DNA from 3 places in the Enterobacter cloacae complex sp. HYC033_NIDB genome. Region 1 is predicted to be linked to each of the others. Evidence: predicted binding sites of a transcription regulator. Region 1 holds the regulator's gene; each other region holds the start of a gene.
The links. Region 1 encodes PurR, which represses purine synthesis genes. Its sites were predicted from a motif close to CANGCAAACGTTTGCNTG; they were not measured.
Positions count from the first base shown of each region.

Region 2: purM (phosphoribosylformylglycinamidine cyclo-ligase) is a predicted target of PurR. The motif match lies at 3,503-3,520, and genes of this name have one in related genera.
Region 3: glyA (serine hydroxymethyltransferase) is a predicted target of PurR. The motif match lies at 4,837-4,854, and genes of this name have one in related genera.

Region 1 is NZ_CP115123.1:2,872,583-2,880,579, forward strand. Features, by position in the region: gene O1721_RS13865 (riboflavin synthase) at 1-523, shown strand, start outside; gene cfa (cyclopropane fatty acyl phospholipid synthase) at 555-1,703, opposite strand; gene punC (purine nucleoside transporter PunC) at 2,002-3,201, opposite strand; gene punR (DNA-binding transcriptional activator PunR) at 3,313-4,224, shown strand; gene purR (HTH-type transcriptional repressor PurR) at 4,242-5,267, opposite strand; gene cydH (cytochrome bd-I oxidase subunit CydH) at 5,565-5,654, shown strand; gene O1721_RS13895 (MFS transporter) at 5,816-6,982, shown strand; gene sodB (superoxide dismutase [Fe]) at 7,020-7,601, opposite strand; gene O1721_RS13905 (C40 family peptidase) at 7,724-7,997, opposite strand, start outside.
Region 2 is NZ_CP115123.1:4,209,194-4,217,190, forward strand. Features, by position in the region: gene uraA (uracil permease) at 1-948, opposite strand, end outside; gene upp (uracil phosphoribosyltransferase) at 1,031-1,657, opposite strand; gene O1721_RS20160 (6-phospho-beta-glucosidase) at 1,884-3,314, opposite strand; gene purM (phosphoribosylformylglycinamidine cyclo-ligase) at 3,581-4,618, shown strand; gene purN (phosphoribosylglycinamide formyltransferase) at 4,615-5,256, shown strand; gene ppk1 (polyphosphate kinase 1) at 5,484-7,544, shown strand; gene ppx (exopolyphosphatase) at 7,548-7,997, shown strand, end outside.
Region 3 is NZ_CP115123.1:4,279,666-4,287,662, reverse strand. Features, by position in the region: gene qseE (two component system sensor histidine kinase QseE/GlrK) at 1-894, shown strand, start outside; gene qseG (two-component system QseEF-associated lipoprotein QseG) at 891-1,643, shown strand; gene glrR (two-component system response regulator GlrR) at 1,640-2,977, shown strand; gene glnB (nitrogen regulatory protein P-II) at 3,058-3,396, shown strand; gene hmpA (NO-inducible flavohemoprotein) at 3,477-4,667, opposite strand; gene glyA (serine hydroxymethyltransferase) at 4,972-6,225, shown strand; gene O1721_RS20450 (DoxX family protein) at 6,279-6,701, opposite strand; gene O1721_RS20445 (3-phenylpropionate MFS transporter) at 6,874-7,997, shown strand, end outside.

The DNA of each region.
Region 1 (7,997 bases):
GTCGATAGCGCATAACGGCTGCTGCCTGACGGTGACCGAAATTAACGGTAACCAGATTAGCTTTGATTTAATGAAAGAGACGCTGCGTATCACTAACCTGGGTGAGCTGGTGGTGGGAGATATCGTCAACGTTGAACGCGCGGCGAAATTCAGCGATGAGATTGGCGGGCATCTGATGTCGGGCCATATTATGACCACCGCAGAAGTGGCGAAAATCGTGACCTCGGAAAATAACCGTCAAATCTGGTTTAAGGTGCAGGATCCGTCATTAATGAAATACATCCTTTATAAAGGATTTATTGGCATCGATGGGATTAGTCTGACCGTCGGTGAAGTGACGCCAACGCGTTTTTGCGTGCATTTAATTCCTGAAACGCTGCAACGTACTACGCTTGGCGCAAAAAAACTGGGGCAGCGCGTAAATATCGAAATTGATCCCCAGACCCAGGCGGTCGTGGATACCGTTGAGCGCGTACTGGCGGCGAAAGAGGCGGCGATAATTAAAACCATGGAAGAAGAATAAAAAATAACCCCGGTTAACCGGGGTTATTTTTTCAGCGAGCCACACGCAGACCGTGCTCAATCCCACGACTAAACACCACCTGCCACAGCTGTATATCCCGCGCACGGAACGCGCCCGCACAGGCATTCAGATAATAGCTAAACATCCGTTTGAATCGTTCCGAATAGTTGTCGGCGATTTCAGGCCATGCAGCCTGGAAACGTTCATGCCAGGCCATCAGGGTGGTGTCGTAATCTGCGCCGAAGTTATGCCAGTCTTCCACAATAAAATGCGGTTCGCTGGCGTTCGCAATCTGGCGAACAGAGGGTAAACAGCCATTCGGGAAGATATATTTGTTGATCCAGGGATCCACATTGTTATCGGTGCGTTTAGAGCCGATGGTGTGTAGCAGGAAAATTCCCTCAGGCTTCAGGTTACGATCGGCGACCTCGAAGTAAGTCTTGTAGTTCTTCGGCCCCACGTGCTCGAACATACCTACGGAAACAATGCGATCGAACTGCTCGTTCAGGTCGCGGTAGTCCTGAAGCCGAATATCAACATCCAGACCCAGACAGCGTTCCTGCGCCATCTTCTGCTGTTCAGCGGAAATCGTGACGCCGACTACGCTGACGCCGTAATTTTTCGCCATAAACCAGGCAAGACCACCCCAGCCACAGCCGATGTCCAGCACACGCATACCGGGCTGTAACTGCAATTTATCGCAGATCAGTTGCAGCTTGTCCTGCTGCGCCTCTTCCAGGGTCGTCGCTTTTTTCCAGTATCCGCAGGAGTACTGCATTAAAGGATCGAGCATACGGCTGAACAGATCGTTGCCCAGGTCGTAATGCTCTTTACCGACGATCCACGCCCGTTTTTTACTTTGCAGATTGAACAGGCGGGCGGAGGCAATGCGTAAGGTATCTTTGAAATGACGAGGGAGCTGTTTTTCAAGACCGGCGCGTAATACGCTGGAGAAGAACATATCCAGCCGCTCACACTCCCACCAGCCGTCCATATAGCTTTCACCCAGCCCTAACGACCCCTCCTGTAACACGCGTTTGAAAAAATCGGGATGCTTTATCTGGGGATCGGAGGGGGATGAGCCATTAATCGTAATGCCCGCACGTCCCAACAGTTCACTGACGATCCGGGACCAGTTATCGTCCGGAACGCTGACTTCTTCTATACACGATGAACTCATAGCTTCTCCATCACCTTGCTGTGATCAGAACCTTAAAACAGCGTAGACGCTTTTTTGGTTTGTGAGAAATCTCACGGTAAATGCCCGCGAGGCTAATATCCGACGTAGAACAGAGGAAGGGAGATAACCCTTGCCGAAATGCCTTCCATGGTAAAACGGGAGCGCTCCGGCTCCCGTTAACACTTAATATTTATCGTATTTAATCGAACCAAATTTAGTATAGGCCGCAAAATTTGGTGATTCAACAGAAAATTGTTAGCAACCTAATCACTGGTATTTAACATAGTTTCCCGCGCAATCAGGCGTGCGACGTTTCTGTCTGCGCGTTTTCACTCTGCTCGCGATGGGCTGAGGACTGCATGCGATAGCCCAAACCCGCCAGCGCAACGGTGACCAGCATCACGCTGGTAGTGGTGAGCAGCGGGGTTGCAATCAACGCCGAGACCACGAGACTTGCCAGGAAGCACAGGCCAAGTTGCAGGGTATTTTGCAGCGCGGCAGCGCGGCCTGTCGCCTGCGGGAATGGACGCAACGCCTGGGCTACAACGATAGGGTAGATAGCCCCGTTAGCGATCGCCATGACGCAGAACGGAATCAAAATTTCTGCAAGCCCGGCGCCGGGTATAAAGCCGACAGCCCAGGTCGCAATCACGCTTAGTGCATACAGCACCAGCAGCCAGGGCAGCATCTGTTGGCCTTCCCATTTTTGCAGCGCGGCGCGACAGCCATAGCCACCCACCAGGAAGGCGATGGTCTGTGGTACATAGCTCAGGCCGATAGCCGCCGGGCTGTAGCCCATGTCATGCAGAATGAACGGCGAACCGGTTAGCCAGGCAAAGAAGCTGGCAGAGCAGGCAGCATAAATCAGCACGTTACCGCGATAGGCTTTCGACCGCAGTAAAGAGGTAAAGGTGATGGGCTTTGCGTCCGGATGCGTCTCTTTTTTATGCGCAGGTTTAAGCCCGAAAGCAGGCAGCATCAGGACCAGCGTAATAGCAAAGAGCGTGGCGAAAATGGCCTGCCAGTCGAAATGCGCCAGGATCCAGCTGCCCAGTAACGGGGCAAGCGCCGGCGACAGGCCGACCAGCGGCATAATAGTGGCGAATATGCGGTTAGTGCGCGAGGCGGGGTAGTAATCGGTCACCAGCGCCTGCCAGGTCACCGCTGCGGCGCAGACGCCGACCGCCTGAATAAAGCGCAGCGCCAGCAGCCAGGCGGCATCGCGGACCCACAGCATGCCCAGACAGCCTACGGCAAAAATCGCCAGCCCCAACAACAGGACGGGCTTACGGCCAAAACGATCCGAGAGCGGCCCCCACAGCAATTGCGCAAAAGCAAAGCCAGCAAGGAACAAACTTAAACTGGCGCTGATGGCGGCGGCAGGGGTTTGCAAATCTTCCTGCATCGCGGCGAACGCGGGCAGATACATATCGGTTGCCAAAAAGCCCAGCACGCTTAAGCCGCCGAGCCAGACTAAAAATCCTTTCCTGGGTTGCACTTTTTTCTCCTGAGGAGGCAGGTGTACGTTGGCGCAGAGTGTAGGGAGTGCAAAGCGGCTTGTGAAACGCTAATATTTGGCGGGTGCGTTCAAAAAATTTGCAGGCTAAAGATGTGGTCAGATTATTCCCTTGAAGTGGTTGATGCCGTGGCGCGTAACGGCAGCTTTACCGGTGCCGCCCAGGAGCTGCATCGCGTTCCCTCGGCTATCAGCTATACGGTGCGCCAGCTGGAAGCGTGGCTGGCGGTCCCGCTGTTCGAGCGGCGCCATCGCGACGTGGAGCTCACGCCTGCCGGAGCGTGGTTTTTGAAGGAAGGGCGGTCTGTTATCAAAAAAATGCAGATCACCCGTGAGCAGTGCCAGCAGATCGCCAACGGCTGGCGCGGGCATCTCGCTATCGCGGTGGATAACATCGTTAAGCCGGAGCGGACCCGGCAGATGATCGTCGATTTCTATCGTCATTTTTCCGACGTCGAACTGCGTGTTTCGCAGGAAGTGTTCAACGGCGTCTGGGATGCGCTGGCGGACGGCAGGGCGGAGATGGCGATTGGTGCAACCCAGGCGATCCCGGTTGGGGGGCGCTACGCGTTTCGCGACATGGGCATGCTGAGCTGGACCTGCGTGGTCGCGCGCGATCACCCGCTGGCGGCGCTGGAAGGTCCGCTGAGCGATGACACCTTACGCAACTGGCCCTCGCTGGTGCTGGAAGATACCTCCCGCTCGCTGCCCAAGCGCATTACCTGGCTGCTGGATAATCAGCGCCGCGTGGTCGCGCCGGACTGGGAGTCGTCGGCCACCTGTCTGAGCGCGGGGCTGTGCGTTGGCATGGTGCCGGTGCATTTTGCGCGCCCGCGCATCGATGCGGGAGAGTGGGTGGCCTTGACGCTGGAAAACCCCTTCCCGGATGCCGCGTGCTGTCTGACGTGGCAGCAAAACGACGTCTCGCCCGCCATGGCCTGGCTGCTGGATTATCTGGGCGACAGCGAAACGCTGAACCGGGAGTGGTTGCGGGAACCAGCATAGCTGGCCCCGTAATGAGATTAACGACGGTAGTCGCGGAACGGACCGTCCGCAACGGAACGGCGTTCAATCAGGCGCGGGTGAACTTCAATGGACTGGGACTGTTCACGCTTGTTGACGATCCTGTCCAGCAGCATGTTGAAGGCCGTTTCACCCAGCGAATCTTTCGGCTGGTGAATGGTGGTCAGCGCCGGGGTAAAGAAGCGGGCGTTGCGCACGTTGTCATAGCCGATCACCGAGATATCCTGCGGGACGCGCAGGCCGAGTTCATCCGCCGCGCAGAGCGCGCCCATCGCCATGATGTCGCCGCCGCAGAACACCGCGGTAGGGCGATGCGGCTGGGAGACGATCTGCTGCATGGCGCGATAGCCCGACTCCGGCTCGAAGTCGCCCTGAACAATCCAGTTTTCCGGCACGGTGATCAGCGCCTCTTCCATCGCTTTCATGAAACCGGCCAGACGGCCAGCTCCGGTGTTACGCTCCAGCGGACCCGGGATCACGCCAATTTCACGATGACCGCGTTCTACCAGATAACGCCCCGCCATGTAGCCGCCTTCAAAGGCGTTATCAATAACGGAGTCGGTGAAGTCTGCGCGCGCTTCGCCCCAGTCCATGACCACCATCGGAATGTGGCGATACTCTTCCAGCATGGAAAGGACCGACTCAGGGTATTCAGAACACATTACCAGCAGGCCGTCGACGCGCTTTTGCGCCATCATTGACAGGTAAGCGCGCTGTTTTTCAATGTTGTTCCACGCGTTGCCCAGAATCAGGGTATAGCCTTTCTGGAAGCAGTTTTTTTCAACGGCTTCGATGATTTCAGCAAAGTAGGCCGCTTCACTGCTGGTGGCCAGCAGGCCAATCGATTTGGTGTGATTAACCTTCAGGCTGCGGGCGACGGCACTTGGCGAGTAGTGCAGTTCTTTGATTGCCGCCCAGACGGCATTACGCGTCTCTTCAGCGACGAAACGCGTTTTGTTAATAACATGTGATACGGTTGTAGTGGAAACGTTTGCGCGTTTTGCTACGTCTTTAATTGTTGCCATTAAATGTCACTCCAGACCATATCCTAAGCTCCTGAAAAAATTGAAGGTAAACGTTTGCCTTCTCTCACCCTTATCACGCAAACATGAGTTGCGACACGCCGGGAAAACGACACAGGACGTCAGGAGGGGGTCAGTGGCCGGTACGCTAATAAATTTAGCGTGGAATTTTGTCCTATCTTGATGAAAAGGGGAAGAGGTAAAGTGGATATCCGTTTAAATCCTGGAAGATTTTTGACCTGAACTGTGTAAAAATGAGCAAGCTCACTTTTCGTAGGGTGAATAAAAGGAGAAAAATTGATGAGTACCGATCTGAAGTTTTCGCTGTTTACCACCATTGTTGTTCTTGCTCTGATTGTTGCCGGTGGTTTAACCGCTGCACTGCACTGATTCAGGCGGAGGGAGAACTTTCTCCCTCTCTTGCCGCTATTGTTACCTCTCCGGCAAAAATCTTTTGCCAAAATGTTAACTTCTCATTTTTTGTGATTGATGTCATGCTTTTGACTTCTTAGTTCTGTGCCGGGTTATGGCACGGTATCCGGAGTCTCTTCATGAAAATCAATTTTCCCCTGCTGGCCCTGGCGATTGGCGCCTTTGGGATTGGCACCACTGAATTCTCCCCTATGGGGTTATTGCCTGTTATCGCCCGGGGTGTGGACGTCTCAATTCCTGCGGCCGGTATGTTAATTAGCGCCTACGCGATTGGCGTGATGGTGGGCGCGCCGCTGATGACGCTGCTGCTTTCCCACCGCGCTCGCCGCAATGCGCTGATTTTCCTGATGGCGATTTTCACTCTCGGAAATGTGCTTTCCGCGATTTCGCCCGATTACACCACTCTGATGCTTTCGCGCATTCTGACCAGCCTCAACCATGGCGCCTTCTTCGGACTGGGCTCGGTTGTTGCCGCCAGCGTGGTGCCAAAACATAAGCAGGCCAGCGCGGTAGCCACTATGTTCATGGGCCTCACCATCGCTAATATCGGCGGCGTTCCCGCTGCCACCTGGCTGGGAGAAGCCATCGGCTGGCGTATGTCTTTCCTCGCAACCGCCGGACTGGGCGTGGTCGCGATGGTTGCGCTGTTCTTCTCACTGCCGAAAGGAAGTGCGGGAGAACGTCCGGAAGTACGTAAAGAGCTGGCGGTGCTGATGCGTCCTCAGGTGTTGTCCGCGCTGCTCACCACGGTACTGGGGGCCGGGGCGATGTTTACGCTCTACACCTATATCTCCCCGGTGCTGCACGACATTACCCACGCAACGCCACTCTTTGTTACCGCGATGCTGGTGCTGATTGGTGTCGGGTTCTCGATTGGCAACTATCTCGGCGGGAAATTTGCCGACCGCTCCGTCAGTGGAACACTGAAAGGTTTTTTAACGCTGCTGATTGTCATCATGGTGGCGATTCCGTGGCTGGCGCGTAACGAAGTGGGTGCCGCGATTGCCATGGTGGTGTGGGGCGCCGCAACCTTTGCCGTGGTGCCACCGTTGCAGATGCGTGTAATGCGCGTTGCGCACGAAGCGCCGGGGCTCTCTTCGTCGGTGAATATCGGTGCGTTTAACCTGGGCAATGCGCTGGGGGCCGCAGCGGGCGGGGCGGTGATCTCAGGTGGTTTGGGTTACAGCTTTGTGCCGGTGATGGGGGCGATCATTGCTGCACTCGGCCTGCTGCTGGTGATGATGTCTGGTCGTAAACAGCCTGAAGCGGTGTGTACGGCGGAATAAACAAAAACGCAGAAGGGCTGCCCCTTCTGCGTGTCTCTTACGCGGCGAAGTTCTTCGCAACAAATTCCCAGTTAACCAGTGCCCAGAAGTGTTCCAGGTAGTTCGGGCGCGCATTACGGTAATCAATGTAATAGGCGTGTTCCCATACGTCCACGGTCATCAGCGGCGTGGCGCTGGTGGTCAGAGGGGTACCCGCATTAGAAGTGGAAACGATAGCCAGTTTGCCATCAGCCTCTTTGACCAGCCAGGTCCAGCCGGAGCCAAAGTTTTTAACGGCTGCGTCAGTAAACTTCGTTTTAAAATCCGCGAAACTGCCGAACGCGGCGTTAATCGCTGCCGCCAGCTCACCGGTAGGTTCTCCGCCTGCATTGGGGGCCAGGCAGTGCCAGTAGAAGGTGTGGTTCCACACCTGTGCGGCGTTGTTGAATACGCCGCCGTCTGAACTGCGCACGATCTCTTCCAGCGTTTTGCCTTCAAAATCGGTGCCCTTGATCAGATTGTTCAGGTTGGTGACATAGGTCTGGTGATGCTTGCCGTAATGGTACTCCAGGGTTTCCGCGGAAATGTGCGGGACCAGGGCGTCTTTTGCATACGGTAGTGCAGGTAATTCGAACGACATTGCTTCTCTCCTTATAGTTTTATACGTTGCCAATAACCCTACAGATAACAAGGACAGAATAGCAAATTGAAAGGGTATGCAAAAGAGGAACTTACCCTGCCATGGAGGCGGCAGGGCAGGGTTTAGCGAATGGTTTTTGGCGTCATCACGCGGCGCGCACCCACATAGTGGCGCACCCAATAATCTTCGCTGAGAGAGGTGATCTGAATGTCCTGACCGCTGCGCGGTGACTGGATAAATTTACCGTTACCCACATACACCCCAACGTGATCGGCCGTACCGCGTCCCTGGGTGCGGAAGAACACCAGGTCGCCATTTTGCAGTTCGCCACGGTTTACAGGCGCGGCGTCGCGCAGATGGTACATCTCATTGGCGGTGCGTGGAATGCGAAACTTC
Region 2 (7,997 bases), 1.3 Mb from region 1:
GAGCAGAATGGCGATGATCGCCGCGCCGCCGATAACCCAGGTGCTGTAGACGCGGGTGATCGCCATTACGCCGATATTCTCACCGTAAGTCGTGTTTGGCGTGGAGCCGAAGAAACCAGAGATGATGGTGGAGAAACCGTTGGCAAACATGGAGCGATGCAGGCCCGGGTCGCGGATCAGGTCGCGCTTCACGATGTTCGCCGTCACCACCAGGTGGCCGACGTGCTCAGCAATCACCACCAGCGCGGCAGGCAGAATAGTGAAAATGGCGAACCATTCAAAGCGCGGGGTGTAGAAGGTTGGCAGCGCGAACCAGTGCGCCTCGGCAATCGGGGTGGTATCCACAACGCCCATCAGGAAGGAGAGCGCGTAACCCGCCAGCACGCCGATCAGGATCGGGATAATCGCCATAAAGCCGCGGAAGAGGACGGAACCGAATACCGTCACGCCCAGCGTCACCAGCGAAATAATAATGGTTTTAGAATCCGGTGACTGACCGTCCGCAGGCAGCAGCCCGGCCATGTTCGCCGCCACGCCCGCCAGCTCCAGGCCGATGACGGCAACGATGGCCCCCATTGCCGCAGGCGGGAACATCACGTCCAGCCAGCCGGTACCGGCTTTCTTCACAATGAAGGAGACCAGGCAGAACAGCACGCCGCACATGATAAAGCCGCCCAGCGCGACCTCATAACCCAGCGGCAGCAACAGCAGAACCGGGGAGATAAACGCGAAGCTCGACCCGAGATAGGCCGGGATTTTGCCTTTACAGATGAAGAGGTAAAGTAGCGTACCGATGCCGTTAAACAGCAGCACGGTAGCCGGGTTAATGTGAAACAGGATTGGCACCAGCACGGTTGCGCCAAACATGGCGAACAGGTGCTGCAAACTAAGCGGGATTGTCTGTAAAAGCGGCGGTCTTTCACTCACCCCGATAGCACGGCGCGTCATAGTGTTTTCCTCTGAGTGTCATTGTTGGTTTTTATTCAAAAAAAAGCCGACTATCAAAGTCGGCTTCTTTATCGTTATTCGATTATTTAGTACCAAAAATCTTATCGCCGGCATCGCCGAGCCCCGGGATGATGTACCCGTGCTCGTTCAGTCCCTGGTCGACAGACGCGGTATAGAGTTCAACGTCCGGGTGCGCTTTTTCCAGCGCCGCGATACCTTCCGGCGCCGCAACCAGCACCAGCACTTTGATGCTGCTGCATCCCGCTTTTTTCAGCAGGTCGATGGTGGCGATCATCGAACCGCCGGTCGCCAGCATCGGGTCAACCACCAGCGCCATACGCTCGTCGATGTTAGAGACCAGCTTCTGGAAGTACGGGACCGGCTCAAGCGTCTCTTCGTTACGGTAGATACCCACCACGCTGATACGCGCGCTTGGGACGTGCTCCAGCACGCCTTCCATCATGCCCAGACCCGCACGCAGGATTGGCACCACGGTAATTTTTTTACCTTTGATCTGCTCAACCTGTACCGGACCGTTCCAGCCTTCGATGGTCACTTTTTCCGTTTCCAGATCAGAGGTCGCTTCGTAGGTCAGCAGGCTACCCACTTCAGAAGCCAGTTCGCGAAAACGCTTCGTGCTGATGTCATGCTCACGCATCAGGCCCAACTTGTGTTTAACGAGTGGGTGTTTCACTTCCACAATCTTCATTCTCTTTCTCCTCTGAGGTGGCATCCGCAAAAAAATCGCGGGATTATACCGCTTTTTTCGGATTGCGCCATACCCATCTTGCTTGACGTATATCAATCAAAGTGATTTAGAGACAAAAAAACCGGAGGCGAAGCTCCGGCTTGGGTGCGGGTTCTGCCCGGTGGCGCTGCGCTTACTCGGGCCTACGTGTAGTGTAGGTCGGGTAAGCGTTAGCGCCACCCGACAATTACAGGTTATCGCCGTTGCTGGCAATCACCTGCTTATACCAGTCGAACGATTTCTTCTTGCTGCGGTTCAGCGTGCCGTTACCTTCGTTATCTTTATCGACAAAGATAAAGCCGTAGCGTTTTTTCATCTCGCCTGTGCCGGCAGAGACCAGGTCGATACAGCCCCACGGGGTATAGCCCATCAGATCCACGCCGTCTTCCACCACCGCTTTTTTCATCTCGCGGATGTGTGCGGAAAGGTAGTCGATGCGGTACTGGTCGTTCACCGTGCCGTCGCTCTCCTGCACGTCGATCGCGCCAAAGCCGTTCTCAACGATAAACAGCGGCAGCTGGTAGTGATCCCAGAACCAGTTGAGGGAGTAGCGAAGCCCCACCGGGTCAATCTGCCAGCCCCAGTCGGATTTCTGCACGTACGGGTTAGAGACCAGGCTCTTGCTCTCGTCGTAATCCAGCGTCGGATTATCCGCCGTCGCCTTGGTGGCGAAAGACATGTAGTAGCTGAACCCGATGTAATCCACGCAGCCCTGCGTCAGCGCTACTTTATCTTCTTCGGTGATATCCAGCGCGAAGCCGCGACGTTCAAAGTAGTTGAGCAGATGCTGCGGATACTTGCCGCGCACGTGAACGTCGGTGAACCAGTAGCGACGATGCATGGCGTTCATCGCCATCATCATATCGTCCGGGGCACAGGTCAGCGGATAGATGGGGCACATGGCAATCATGCAGCCGATTTGCAGCGACAGGTTGATCTCGCGCCCCGCCTTCACCGCCAGGGCACTGGCCACCAGCTCATAGTGCGCCGCCTGGAACATCACCGGCTCGCGATCTTCTCCCGGCGCATATTTCAGCCCGGAGTTGGTAAACGGCGCAAAGTCTTCGTGGAAGTTGGCCTGGTTGTTGATCTCGTTAAAGGTCATCCAGTACTTCACTTTATGCTGGTAGCGCTCAAAAACGACCTTCGCGAAGCGAACAAAGAAGTCGATCAGCTTACGGTTGCGCCAGCCGCCGTATTCCGTCACCAGGTGGAAAGGCATCTCGAAGTGGGAAAGCGTGATCACCGGCTCGATGCCGTGCTTCAGGCACTCGTCAAAAAGATCGTCATAGAATTTGAGTCCCGCTTCGTTCGGCTCCAGCTCGTCGCCTTTCGGGAAGATACGCGTCCAGGCGATGGAGGTGCGGAAGCATTTGAACCCCATCTCGGCAAAGAGTTTGATGTCTTCTTTATAGCGGTGATAGAAGTCGATGGCTTCGTGGTTTGGGTAATTTTTCCCCTCCAGCACGCCGTTGGTGATTTCACGCGGTACCCCGTGGGCGCCTGCCGTCATGACATCGGCAACGCTCACGCCCTTGCCGCCCTCTTTCCAGCCGCCTTCGAGCTGGTGCGCCGCAACGGCCCCACCCCACAGAAAGCCTGCTTTAAATCCTGACATTCGCTATCCCTCATTCTGCGTTATTTTCTGCAAAAACAGTTACAGAAACCGGTTTCAGTTTGATGATGTGCAAAGGGGATAGCCGTTGCAAGCAGATCGCCGAAACCGGTTTCATTTTCGTGAACAGAGTCAAGTTTGTTGCCCTGGACAGCCCGCACAGAAAAAAAGATCCTCGCGCCGAGAATAGGCTCGCAAACGTTTGCCTGGACTGTTAGAATTGCGCCGATTTTTCTTACTAGCTATGCAATCGCGTGGGGATTTAAGCCGTGACCAACAAAACTTCTCTCAGCTACAAAGATGCCGGTGTTGATATTGACGCAGGTAATGCGCTGGTTGACCGAATCAAAGGTGTGGTGAAAAAAACCCGCCGCCCGGAAGTGATGGGTGGCCTGGGTGGATTCGGCGCACTGTGCGCGCTACCGCAAAAATATCGTGAACCTGTGCTGGTCTCGGGTACGGATGGTGTCGGTACAAAACTGCGCCTGGCGATGGATCTTAAGCGTCACGATACGATTGGTATCGATCTGGTGGCGATGTGCGTCAACGACCTGGTGGTACAGGGCGCCGAGCCGCTGTTCTTCCTCGATTACTACGCGACCGGCAAGCTGGACGTGGATACCGCAGCCAGCGTCATTAACGGTATCGCCGAAGGCTGCCTGCAATCCGGCTGTGCGCTGGTCGGCGGTGAAACCGCGGAAATGCCTGGCATGTATCACGGTGAAGATTATGACGTCGCAGGCTTCTGCGTCGGCGTGGTAGAAAAATCAGAAATTATCGACGGCAGCAAAGTGGCTGACGGCGATGTGCTGGTTGCGCTGGCCTCCAGCGGTCCGCACTCCAACGGCTACTCTCTGGTGCGTAAAATCCTCGAAGTGAGCGGTTGCGACCCGCTGACCACCGAGCTGGACGGCAAACCGCTGGCAGATCACCTGCTGGCCCCGACCCGCATCTACGTGAAAAACGTGCTGGAGCTGATTGAGAACGTTGACGTGCACGCCATCGCTCACCTCACCGGCGGCGGCTTCTGGGAAAACATTCCGCGCGTGCTGCCGGACAATACCCAGGCGGTGATCGACGCATCCTCATGGCAGTGGCCGTCCGTCTTCAACTGGCTGCAAACCGCAGGCAACGTGAGCTCTCACGAAATGTACCGCACCTTTAACTGCGGCGTGGGCATGGTTATCGCCCTGCCCGCCAGCGAAGCGGATAAAGCGGTTAAGCTGCTGACAGAAAAAGGTGAAAACGCGTGGAAAATCGGTACGATTAAAGCTTCCGATTCCGAACAGCGTGTGGTCATTGAATGAAAAACATCGTGGTGCTCATTTCCGGCAACGGAAGCAATTTGCAGGCAATCATAGACGCCTGCAAACAGAAGAAAATCAATGGCACCATTCGGGCAGTATTCAGCAACAAGGCCGATGCATTCGGCCTTGAGCGCGCGCGGGAAGCGAACATTCCTGCGCACGCGCTGGAAGCCAGCCAGTTCGCCGGGCGTGAAGCCTTTGACCGTGAGCTGGTGCAGGAGATTGACGCCTACGCGCCTGACGTGGTGGTGCTGGCAGGCTACATGCGCATCCTGAGCCCGGCTTTTGTTGCACACTACGCCGGACGACTGCTCAATATCCACCCTTCCCTGCTGCCAAAATACCCCGGTCTGCACACCCATCGTCAGGTGCTGGAGAACGGCGATGAGGAGCATGGTACCTCCGTGCATTTCGTCACCGACGAGCTGGACGGCGGTCCGGTCATTTTGCAGGCAAAAGTACCGGTCTTTGACGGCGACAACGAAGACGACGTGACCGAACGTGTGCAGACGCAGGAACACGCCATTTATCCGCTGGTGGTAAGCTGGTTTGTCGATGGACGTCTGGAGATGCGCAACGGCGCAGCCTGGCTGGACGGCGTGAAGTTGCCCCCGCAGGGTTATGCGGCTGAAGAGTAGTCTGTTTGAATTGCCCGGCGGCGCTTCGCTTGCACGGGCCTACGGTCCCGTAGGTCGTGGTAAGCGCAGCGCCACCCGCCCCCCCTCCCCCAACCCTCTAAATTCCCCAACAAAAAAATAACTGTCATACTTTTCTGGCACTGTTGGACATATCGTGGAAATGCTCGCCATAATAAGGACGAGACGGATTTACCACGTCCTGTGATTGAACTGGAGTGTGAGCTGTAATGGGTCAGGAAAAGTTATACATCGAGAAAGAGCTAAGCTGGTTAGCATTCAACGAACGTGTACTTCAGGAAGCGGCCGATAAAAGCAACCCGCTGATTGAACGTATGCGTTTTTTAGGCATCTATTCCAACAATCTGGATGAGTTCTACAAGGTTCGCTTCGCCGAACTGAAACGCCGAATCATCATCAGCGAAGAACAGGGCTTGAACTCCCACTCCCGGCATCTGCTTGGAAAAATCCAGTCTCGCGTCATGAAAGCCGATCAGGAATTTGATGGCCTCTATAACGAGCTGCTGCTGGAAATGGCACGCAACCAAATCTTCCTGATCAACGAACGCCAGCTCTCCGCGAATCAGCAAAACTGGCTGCGCCACTATTTCAAACATTATCTGCGCCAGCATATCACCCCGATTCTGATCAACCGTGAAACCGATCTGGTGCAGTTCCTGAAAGATGATTACACCTATCTGGCGGTAGAAATCATTCGGGGTGAGACCATTAACTACGCGCTGCTGGAAATACCGTCTGATAAAGTCCCACGCTTTGTAAACCTGCCGCCGGAAACCCCGCGCCGACGTAAGCCGATGATCCTGCTGGATAACATCCTGCGCTACTGCCTGGACGATATCTTCAAAGGCTTCTTCGATTACGACGCGCTCAACGCCTACTCGATGAAGATGACCCGTGACGCCGAGTACGATCTGGTGCATGAGATGGAGGCCAGCATGATGGAGCTGATGTCTTCCAGCCTCAAGCAGCGCCTGACGGCGGAGCCGGTGCGGTTTGTCTATCAACGCGATATGCCGGACGCGATGGTGGAGATGCTGCGCGATAAGCTGACCATCTCCCGCTACGACTCCATTATCCCCGGTGGGCGTTACCACAACTTTAAAGATTTCATTGGCTTCCCGAACGTCGGCAAGGCCAATCTGGTGAACAAACCGCTGCCGCGCCTGCGCCATATCTGGTTCGATAAGTTCCGCAACGGGTTCGACGCCATCCGCGAACGGGATGTGCTGCTCTACTATCCGTATCACACCTTTGAACACGTGCTGGAATTGCTGCGTCAGGCCTCGTTCGATCCGAACGTGCTGGCGATCAAAATCAACATTTATCGCGTGGCGAAAGATTCCCGTATCATCGATGCGATGATCCACGCGGCGCACAACGGCAAGAAAGTGACCGTGGTGGTTGAGCTCCAGGCTCGCTTCGACGAGGAGGCCAACATCCACTGGGCGCGCCGACTGACGGAAGCGGGCGTACACGTCATCTTCTCCGCGCCAGGGCTGAAAATTCACGCCAAGCTGTTCCTGATCTCCCGTAAAGAGGGCGACGACGTTGTGCGCTACGCCCATATCGGTACCGGGAACTTTAACGAGAAAACCGCGAGAATCTACACCGACTATTCGCTGCTGACTGCCGATGCCCGCATCACCAACGAAGTGCGTCGGGTGTTCAACTTCATTGAGAACCCGTACCGCCCGGTGAGCTTCGATTATCTGCTGGTGTCACCGCAGAACTCACGGCGCCTGCTGTACGATATGATCGATAAAGAGATTGCCAATGCGCAGAACGGCTTGTCGTCCGGCATCACGCTGAAGCTCAACAATCTGGTGGACAAAGGGCTGGTGGACCGCCTGTACGCGGCCTCCAGCTCCGGCGTTCCGGTAAATCTGCTCATTCGCGGCATGTGCTCGCTCATTCCGGAACTGGAAGGCATCAGCGACAATATCCGCGTGATCAGCATTGTGGATCGCTATCTTGAACACGATCGCGTCTATATTTTCGATAACGCCGGTGATAAGCGCGTATACCTCTCGTCCGCCGACTGGATGACGCGTAACATTGATTACCGTATTGAAGTGGCGGCACCGCTGCTGGATCCTCGCCTTAAGCAGCGTATCCTGGACATTATCGAGATCCTGTTCAGCGATACGGTGAAAGCACGTTATATCGACAAAGAACTCAGTAATCGCTATGTACCGCGCGGCAACCGCCGTAAAGTGCGCTCGCAGCTGGCGATTTACGATTACATTAAATCACTTGAGCAATCCGATTAACCTATGCCAATAAACGATAATACCCCACGCCCGCAGGAGTTCGCCGCGGTCGATCTTGGCTCAAACAGTTTCCATATGGTCATCGCCCGCGAGGTGGATGGCGCGATGCAGATCATCGGTCGTCTGAAGCAGCGTGTGCATCTGGCCGATGGACTCGACGCGCGTAACATGCTGAGCGAAGAGGCCATGGAGCGCGGGCTGAACTGTCTGTCGCTGTTCGCAGAACGTCTGCAAGGCTTTTCGCCGTCCAGCGTCTGCATCGTCGGGACGCATACGCTACGCCAGGCGCTGAACGCGCCGGAGTTTCTTAAGCGCGCGGAAAAGGTTATCCCCTACCCGATTGAGATCATCTCCGGTAACGAAGAAGCGCGCCTGATTTTTATGGGCGTGGAGCATACGCAGCCGGAAAAAGGCCGCAAGCTGGTGATTGATATCGGCGGTGGTTCCACGGAA
Region 3 (7,997 bases), 1.4 Mb from region 1:
GTGCTGTTCCTCGTCAGCCTTGGGCTGGTACTGCTCTTTACCCGCATGATTATCGGCCCCGTAAAGGGGATCCAGCGGATGATTAACCGCCTGGGGGAGGGCAAATCTCTCGGGGATACGGTTGTTTTTAAAGGCCCGCGCGAGCTGCGCTCGGTCGGTCAGCGTATCATCTGGCTTTCTGAACGCCTGGCGTGGCTGGAATCGCAGCGTCATCAGTTCCTGCGCCATATCTCACACGAACTCAAAACACCGCTGGCCAGTATGCGTGAAGGCACGGAGCTGCTGGCAGACGAAGTAGCGGGGCCGTTAACCCCTGAGCAAAAAGAGATCGTGGCGATTCTGGATGCCAGTAGCCGCAATTTACAAAAACTTATTGAACAACTGCTGGACTATAACCGCAAGCTGGCGGATGGTGCTGTGGTGCTTGAAAGCGTTGAGATTGAACCGTTGGTGGACATGGTGATCTCCGCCCATAGCCTGCCAGCAAGAGCTAAAATGATGCATACCCAGGTGGATCTCAATGTGCCTTCCTGCCTGGCAGAGCCGATGCTGTTGATGAGCGTACTGGATAATCTTTATTCCAATGCGGTGCACTATGGTACTGAATCCGGTACCATTTATATCAGAAGCAATAACAACGGTTCGCGGGTATTTATTGACGTAGCGAATACGGGAAGCCCGATTCCGGATGATGAAAAAACGATGATCTTTGAGCCCTTCTTCCAGGGGAGTCATCAGCGAAAAGGTGCGGTAAAAGGAAGTGGTCTGGGGCTGAGTATTGCCCGCGACTGCATACGACGCATGCAGGGTGAGCTTAACATCGTGAGTGATGAACGCGCCGATGTCTGTTTTCGTATCGAACTGCCTCTTGAGCCGGAAAAATCAATGAAATGAATAACAACCTGGTGAGTATGTCACACGTCTTTTACCGCGCACTGCGCGCGGTGTTTTCCAGCAAAAATGTGCGCCTGAGCCTGCCCTGCTTACTGCTGGCCGGCTGTGTAACCCATGCGCCGAAAAGTGCAATTAGCCACAAACAGGAAGATAAATGGCCGCAAAAACAGCTGGCCGATTTCCTTTCAACACGTTGCGATGATATATGGAACCTGTCGGGGCGTGATGTTGAATCCAATCCGCTGTTCTGGCTGCGCGGAATAGACTGCGCCCAGCGGCTGGCGCCCGCCGAGGCCCGTGCCCAGGCGGCGATGCTGGTGGACGATACCTGGCAGGACGCGTTTAAACGTGGGATCGTGATGGCGGATGCCAGAATCACGCCTGTCGAACGCCGCGCCAACGTGACGCGGCTGGATACTTACGTGATCAATATTCCCCCGCAGGTGCGCCCGGTCTATCAGCTCTGGCGGGATGGACAAACCCTGCAATTACAGCTGTCTGAAGAGCGTTTCCGCTACAGTAAATTGCAGCAGTCGAGCGACAGCGAGCTTGATGCGCTTCGCCAGCAGCAGGAGTCGCTGCGCGAGCAGCTGGAAACCACCACCCGCAAGCTCGAAAATCTGACCGATATCGAAAGACAGCTCTCGACGCGTAAGCCGGCAGGCAGCTATCTGCCCGATGGGTCGAAAGGCAACTCTGCCACGACGCCAGACAGTGAGACGCCGAAACAAGAGGATGTGAAGCCATGACAAGCCGTAAACCTGCCCATCTGTTACTGGTGGATGACGATCCCGGGCTGTTAAAGCTGCTGGGAATGCGTCTGGTCAGCGAAGGCTACAGCGTGGTCACCGCTGAAAGCGGGCAGGAGGGGCTGAAAGTGCTCAGCCGCGAGAAAATCGATCTGGTGATCAGTGATTTGCGCATGGATGAAATGGATGGCCTGCAACTGTTCACGGAGATCCAGAAGCAGCAGCCCGGGATGCCGGTGATTATCCTCACCGCTCACGGATCTATTCCTGATGCGGTGGCCGCGACGCAGCAGGGGGTATTCAGCTTCCTCACCAAACCAGTGGATAAAGACGCCCTCTATAAAGCAATCGACAGCGCCCTTGAGCATGCGGCGCCATCCGGCGACGACGCCTGGCGTGAATCCATCGTGACGCGTAGCCCTGTGATGCTGCGCCTGCTGGAACAGGCGCGGATGGTGGCGCAATCCGACGTTAGCGTGCTGATCAACGGCCAGAGCGGGACCGGGAAAGAGATCCTGGCCCAGGCTATCCACAACGCCAGCCCGCGCAGTAAAAATGCCTTTATTGCCATCAACTGTGGCGCGCTGCCGGAACAGCTGCTTGAGTCTGAGCTCTTCGGCCATGCCCGCGGCGCCTTTACCGGCGCGGTGAGCAGCCGTGAAGGGCTGTTCCAGGCGGCTGAGGGGGGCACGCTGTTTCTTGATGAAATTGGCGATATGCCCGCGCCGTTGCAGGTCAAACTGCTGCGCGTGTTGCAGGAGCGAAAAGTGCGTCCGCTTGGCAGCAACCGCGATATCGATATCAACGTGCGTATTATTTCCGCTACCCATCGCGATTTACCCAAGGTGATGGCGCGCAACGAGTTCCGTGAAGATCTTTACTATCGACTGAATGTCGTCAACCTGAAAATCCCGGCGCTGGCCGAGCGTGCGGAAGATATCCCGCTGCTGGCAAATCACCTTTTGCGCCAGGCCGCTGACCGCCACAAACCCTTCGTGCGCGCGTTCTCCACCGATGCGATGAAACGTCTGATGACCGCAAGCTGGCCGGGCAACGTACGTCAGCTGGTGAACGTGATTGAGCAGTGCGTGGCGCTGACGTCATCGCCGGTGATCAGCGATGCGCTGGTGGAGCAGGCCCTCGAGGGGGAAAACACGGCCTTGCCGACCTTTGCGGAAGCGCGAAACCAGTTCGAGCTGAACTATCTGCGCAAGCTGCTGCAAATCACCAAAGGCAACGTAACCCATGCGGCGCGCATGGCCGGGCGTAACCGTACCGAGTTTTATAAATTGCTCTCACGCCACGAGCTGGAAGCGAACGATTTTAAAGAGTAATACCGCAAAATTCGCCTGAATATGATACTGTGAGCAACCGATTACGAGGCTGCTTACTGGCAAGAGTTTAAGGACCCACCATGAAAAAGATTGATGCGATTATTAAACCTTTCAAACTGGATGATGTACGTGAAGCGCTGGCAGAAGTAGGCATCACCGGGATGACCGTAACTGAAGTAAAAGGTTTTGGTCGTCAGAAGGGCCACACCGAGCTATACCGTGGCGCAGAGTACATGGTGGACTTTCTGCCGAAAGTGAAAATCGAGATCGTGGTGAGCGATGATATCGTCGATACCTGTGTGGACACCATCATCCGCACGGCGCAGACCGGCAAAATTGGCGACGGGAAAATCTTCGTCTTTGACGTGGCGCGTGTGATCCGTATCCGTACCGGCGAAGAAGACGACGCGGCGATTTAACATTCTTGCCGGGTGGCGCTGCGCGTACCCGGCCTACAAAACCCTTCGTAGGCCCGTGCAAGCGCAGCGCCGCCGGGCGATTACAGCACTTTATGCGGGCCGAAACATTCGTAATGAATGTTGTCTTTATTCACGCCCAGGTCTACCAGCTGCTTCGCGGCATACTGCATAAACGCTACTGGCCCACAAACGTAGAACTGCATCCCCGGTGCGCTGAACGCCCCTTCATGCTGCCCTAAATTCATCAGGCCTTCGCTGTCGAAACGAGCCGCTGCGCGGTCTGCCTCCGTCGGCAGGCGATACCAGGTATGCGCGGTGAAACGCGGCAGGGTCGCTCCGAGCGCTTTGACTTCATCCGCAAAGGCGTGCACATCACCGTTCTCCGCCGCGTGGAACCAGTTAACCTGCGCGCTGTGGTTTGCTTTCGCCAGCGTATCCAGCATTGCCAGCATTGGCGTCTGACCTACGCCTGCGGAGATCAACGTCACCGGGGTATTCGTTTCAACGGCCATAAAGAAATCGCCCGCCGGTGCCGCCAGATGGACCACGTCGCCCACGCTGGCTTCGTTATGCAGCCAGTTGGATACCTGACCGCCTTCCTCACGTTTAACCGCAATGCGATAGCCTTTGCCGTCTGGCTTGCGGGTCAGGGAGTACTGGCGAATCTCCTGGTGCGGGAAGCCTTCAGGCTTCAGCCAGACGCCCAGATACTGGCCCGGCTGGTAATCGGCAACCGGCTGACCGTCCACTGGCTCAAACTCAAAGCTGGTGATCAGTGCGCTGCGCGGGGTTTTCTCAACGATGCGGAAGGCGCGCGTGCCTTCCCAGCCGCCATTCTTGCTGGCGTTTTCGCTGTAGATCTGCGCTTCACGGTTGATGAATACGTTTGCCAGTACGCCATAGGCCTTACCCCAGGCATCCAGTACTTCCTGGCCCGGGCTGAACATTTCGTCCAGGGTTGCCAGCAGATGACTGCCGACGATGTTGTACTGCTCAGGTTTGATCTGGAAGCTGGTGTGCTTCTGGGCGATTTTTTCCACCGCAGGCAGCAGAGCCGCCAGGTTTTCGATGTTGCTGGCATAGGCGGCAATAGCGTTAAACAGCGCTTCGCGCTGATCGCCGTTACGCTGGTTGCTCATGTTGAAAATCTCTTTGAGCTCCGGGTTATGCGCGAACATGCGATCGTAGAAATGGGCGGTCAGTTTAGGACCCGTTTCAACCAGCAGGGGGATTGTGGCTTTCACGGTAGCGATGGTTTGGGCGTCGAGCATAGCAGCTTCCTTCTGATGTTACTTTAATGATGTATTTTATATGCATCTTATAAAAATACCCCTGCAATGTAAATGGTTCTTTGCATCGTGAAAAATATGCATCACAAAGCTGAAAAGAAATCCGTTGAAAATGGCGAGAGCTTTATTGCTCAAACCCTTGCGTGGCGTGGAGGTAAACGTTTGCGTAAAATCGTTTGTCAAGACCTGTTATCGCAGAACTATTCAGTTATACTGTTGCCCGTCGTCCAACAGGACTGCCTTTTCAGGCCAAAAATTTACTTGTTAGCTGAGTCAGGAGATGCGGATGTTAAAGCGTGAAATGAACATTGCCGATTATGATGCCGAACTGTGGCAGGCTATGGAGCAGGAAAAAGTACGTCAGGAAGAGCACATCGAACTGATCGCCTCCGAAAACTACACCAGCCCGCGCGTAATGCAGGCGCAGGGTTCTCAGCTGACCAACAAATATGCTGAAGGTTATCCGGGCAAGCGCTACTACGGCGGTTGCGAATACGTTGATATCGTCGAGCAGCTGGCGATTGACCGTGCGAAAGAACTCTTTGGCGCTGACTACGCGAACGTCCAGCCGCACTCTGGCTCTCAGGCTAACTTCGCTGTTTACACCGCGCTGTTGCAGCCGGGCGATACCGTTCTGGGTATGAACCTGGCGCAGGGCGGCCACCTGACTCACGGCTCCCCGGTTAACTTCTCCGGCAAACTTTACAACATCATCCCTTACGGTATTGATGAGTCCGGCAAAATTGACTACGAAGACATGGCGAAGCAGGCCAAAGAGCACAAGCCGAAGATGATCATCGGTGGCTTCTCTGCTTACTCCGGCATCGTTGACTGGGCAAAAATGCGTGAAATCGCTGACAGCATCGGCGCGTACCTGTTCGTCGACATGGCGCACGTTGCCGGTCTGATTGCGGCAGGCGTTTACCCGAACCCGGTTCCACATGCGCACGTTGTAACCACCACTACCCACAAAACCCTGGCGGGTCCACGCGGTGGCCTGATCCTGGCGAAAGGCGGTGACGAAGAGCTGTACAAAAAGCTGAACTCCGCCGTGTTCCCAAGCGCCCAGGGCGGCCCGCTGATGCACGTTATCGCCGCGAAAGCCGTCGCGCTGAAAGAAGCGATGGAGCCAGAGTTCAAGGTTTATCAGCAGCAGGTTGCTAAAAACGCCAAAGCGATGGTGGAAGTGTTCCTGAACCGTGGCTACAAAGTGGTCTCTGGCGGGACTGAAAACCACCTGTTCCTGCTGGACCTGGTTGATAAGAACCTGACCGGTAAAGAAGCTGACGCAGCCCTCGGCCGCGCCAACATTACCGTCAACAAAAACAGCGTGCCAAACGATCCGAAGAGCCCGTTCGTGACTTCCGGTATCCGTATCGGTTCTCCGGCCGTAACTCGCCGTGGCTTTAAAGAAGCGGAAGTGAAAGAGCTGGCGGGCTGGATGTGTGACGTTCTGGACAACATCAATGACGACGCGGTTATCGAGCGCGTTAAAGGTAAAGTTCTGGACATCTGCGCACGCTTCCCAGTGTACGCATAATTCTCTGCGTCGCAGAACTGAAAAAGGCCGCTCATGCGGCCTTTTTTTATGGGCTAACGTCGGTCGAGGGAGATGGCCCCCGGCCCGGTAATCGCCAGCAAAATAAAGCCGCCAGCGATACTCACATTTTTGTAGAAGTTAATCATATTTGGCAGAACCGCATCGCCCGTCATATCCCAGTAGTGGTGACCAATCACCGCTGTTCCCAGCGTATAGAAGACAAAGATCACCGCGAGGGGGCGGGTGAAAAAGCCCAGCACGATCAGAATCGCGGCGGGGACTTCCATCACCACCGCAACAATGGCGGCCAGCATGGGCATGGGGGCGCCGAGCGACGTCATATACTGAACGGTGCCGCTAAACCCCGTCAGCTTGGGATAACCGAAAATAATAAACAGGACCACAATAGCAATGCGGGCAATTAAAAGCAGGAAAGAACGAGAGGAGCCGAAATCGAAATAACGTAAGCTGTTCATGGCAAACGACCTCTTCAGGCGATGTTCTTTAAACGTAATACAATTTTGCCGCTCTCGCCATACGCCGACCAGCTGTCCATGATGTTAATTTATCGTTAATTTATAGCGCGCTAACGACTTGCTAAAGTCAGGGATTAACGCCAGACTATCGCCTCCATTTCGGGAGGGATTCATGGTCTTGCATTCCACGCGCTGGCTGGCGCTCAGCTATTTCACCTATTTCTTTAGTTACGGTATTTTTTTGCCTTTCTGGAGCGTCTGGCTCAAGGGAATTGGTCTGACGCCTGAGACCATTGGCATCCTGCTGGGCGCGGGGCTGGTGGCACGTTTCCTGGGTAGCCTGCTGATTGCGCCCCGCGTCAGCGATCCCTCCTTACTGATTAAAGCGGTGCGAATTCTGGCCCTGCTGACGCTGGTCTTTGCGGCCTGCTTCTGGGTCAGCCATCAGTTTGCCTGGCTGATGGTGGTAATGGTTGGCTTTAATCTGTTCTTCTCCCCGCTGGTGCCGCTGACGGATGCCCTGGCGAACACCTGGCAAAAGCAGATCACCATGGACTATGGCCGCGTGCGCCTGTGGGGATCGATTGCCTTCGTGATCGGCTCTGCGCTGGTCGGGAAGCTGGTCAGCCTCTATGACTATCGTGCCATTCTGGCGCTGTTAACGCTCGGCATCGCCTCGATGCTGCTCGGTATGTTGCTGCGTCCGTCGGTAATGCCGCAGGGCGAAAGCCGCCATCAGGAGAGCGCCGGCTGGCCCGCCTGGCGCTCGCTGGTGGCGCAAAGCTGGCGTTTCCTGGCCTGCGTCTGTCTGCTCCAGGGGGCACATGCGGCCTATTACGGCTTCAGCGCCATCTACTGGCAGGGGGCGGGCTACTCGGCTTCTGCGGTAGGCTACCTGTGGTCGCTCGGCGTGGTGGCGGAGGTCATTATCTTCGCGCTGAGCCAAAAACTTTTCCGTCGTTTCGGGGCGCGTGACCTGCTGCTGCTTTCCGCCGTTTGCGGCGTGGTGCGCTGGGGCATCATGGGCTGGACGACTGAGCTGCCGTGGCTGATTGTGGCGCAAATTCTGCACTGCGGAACCTTCACCGTGTGCCATCTGGCGGCGATGCGCTACATCGCGGCGCGAGAGGGTGGGGACGTTATTCGTCTTCAGGCGGTCTATTCAGCGGTGGCGATGGGCGGCAGTATTGCGGTGATGACCGTATTTGCCGGTTTCCTCTATCAGCACCTGGGGCACAGTGTGTTCTGGGTGATGGCGCTGGTCGCTTTACCTGCCATCGTCATCCGCCCAAAGGT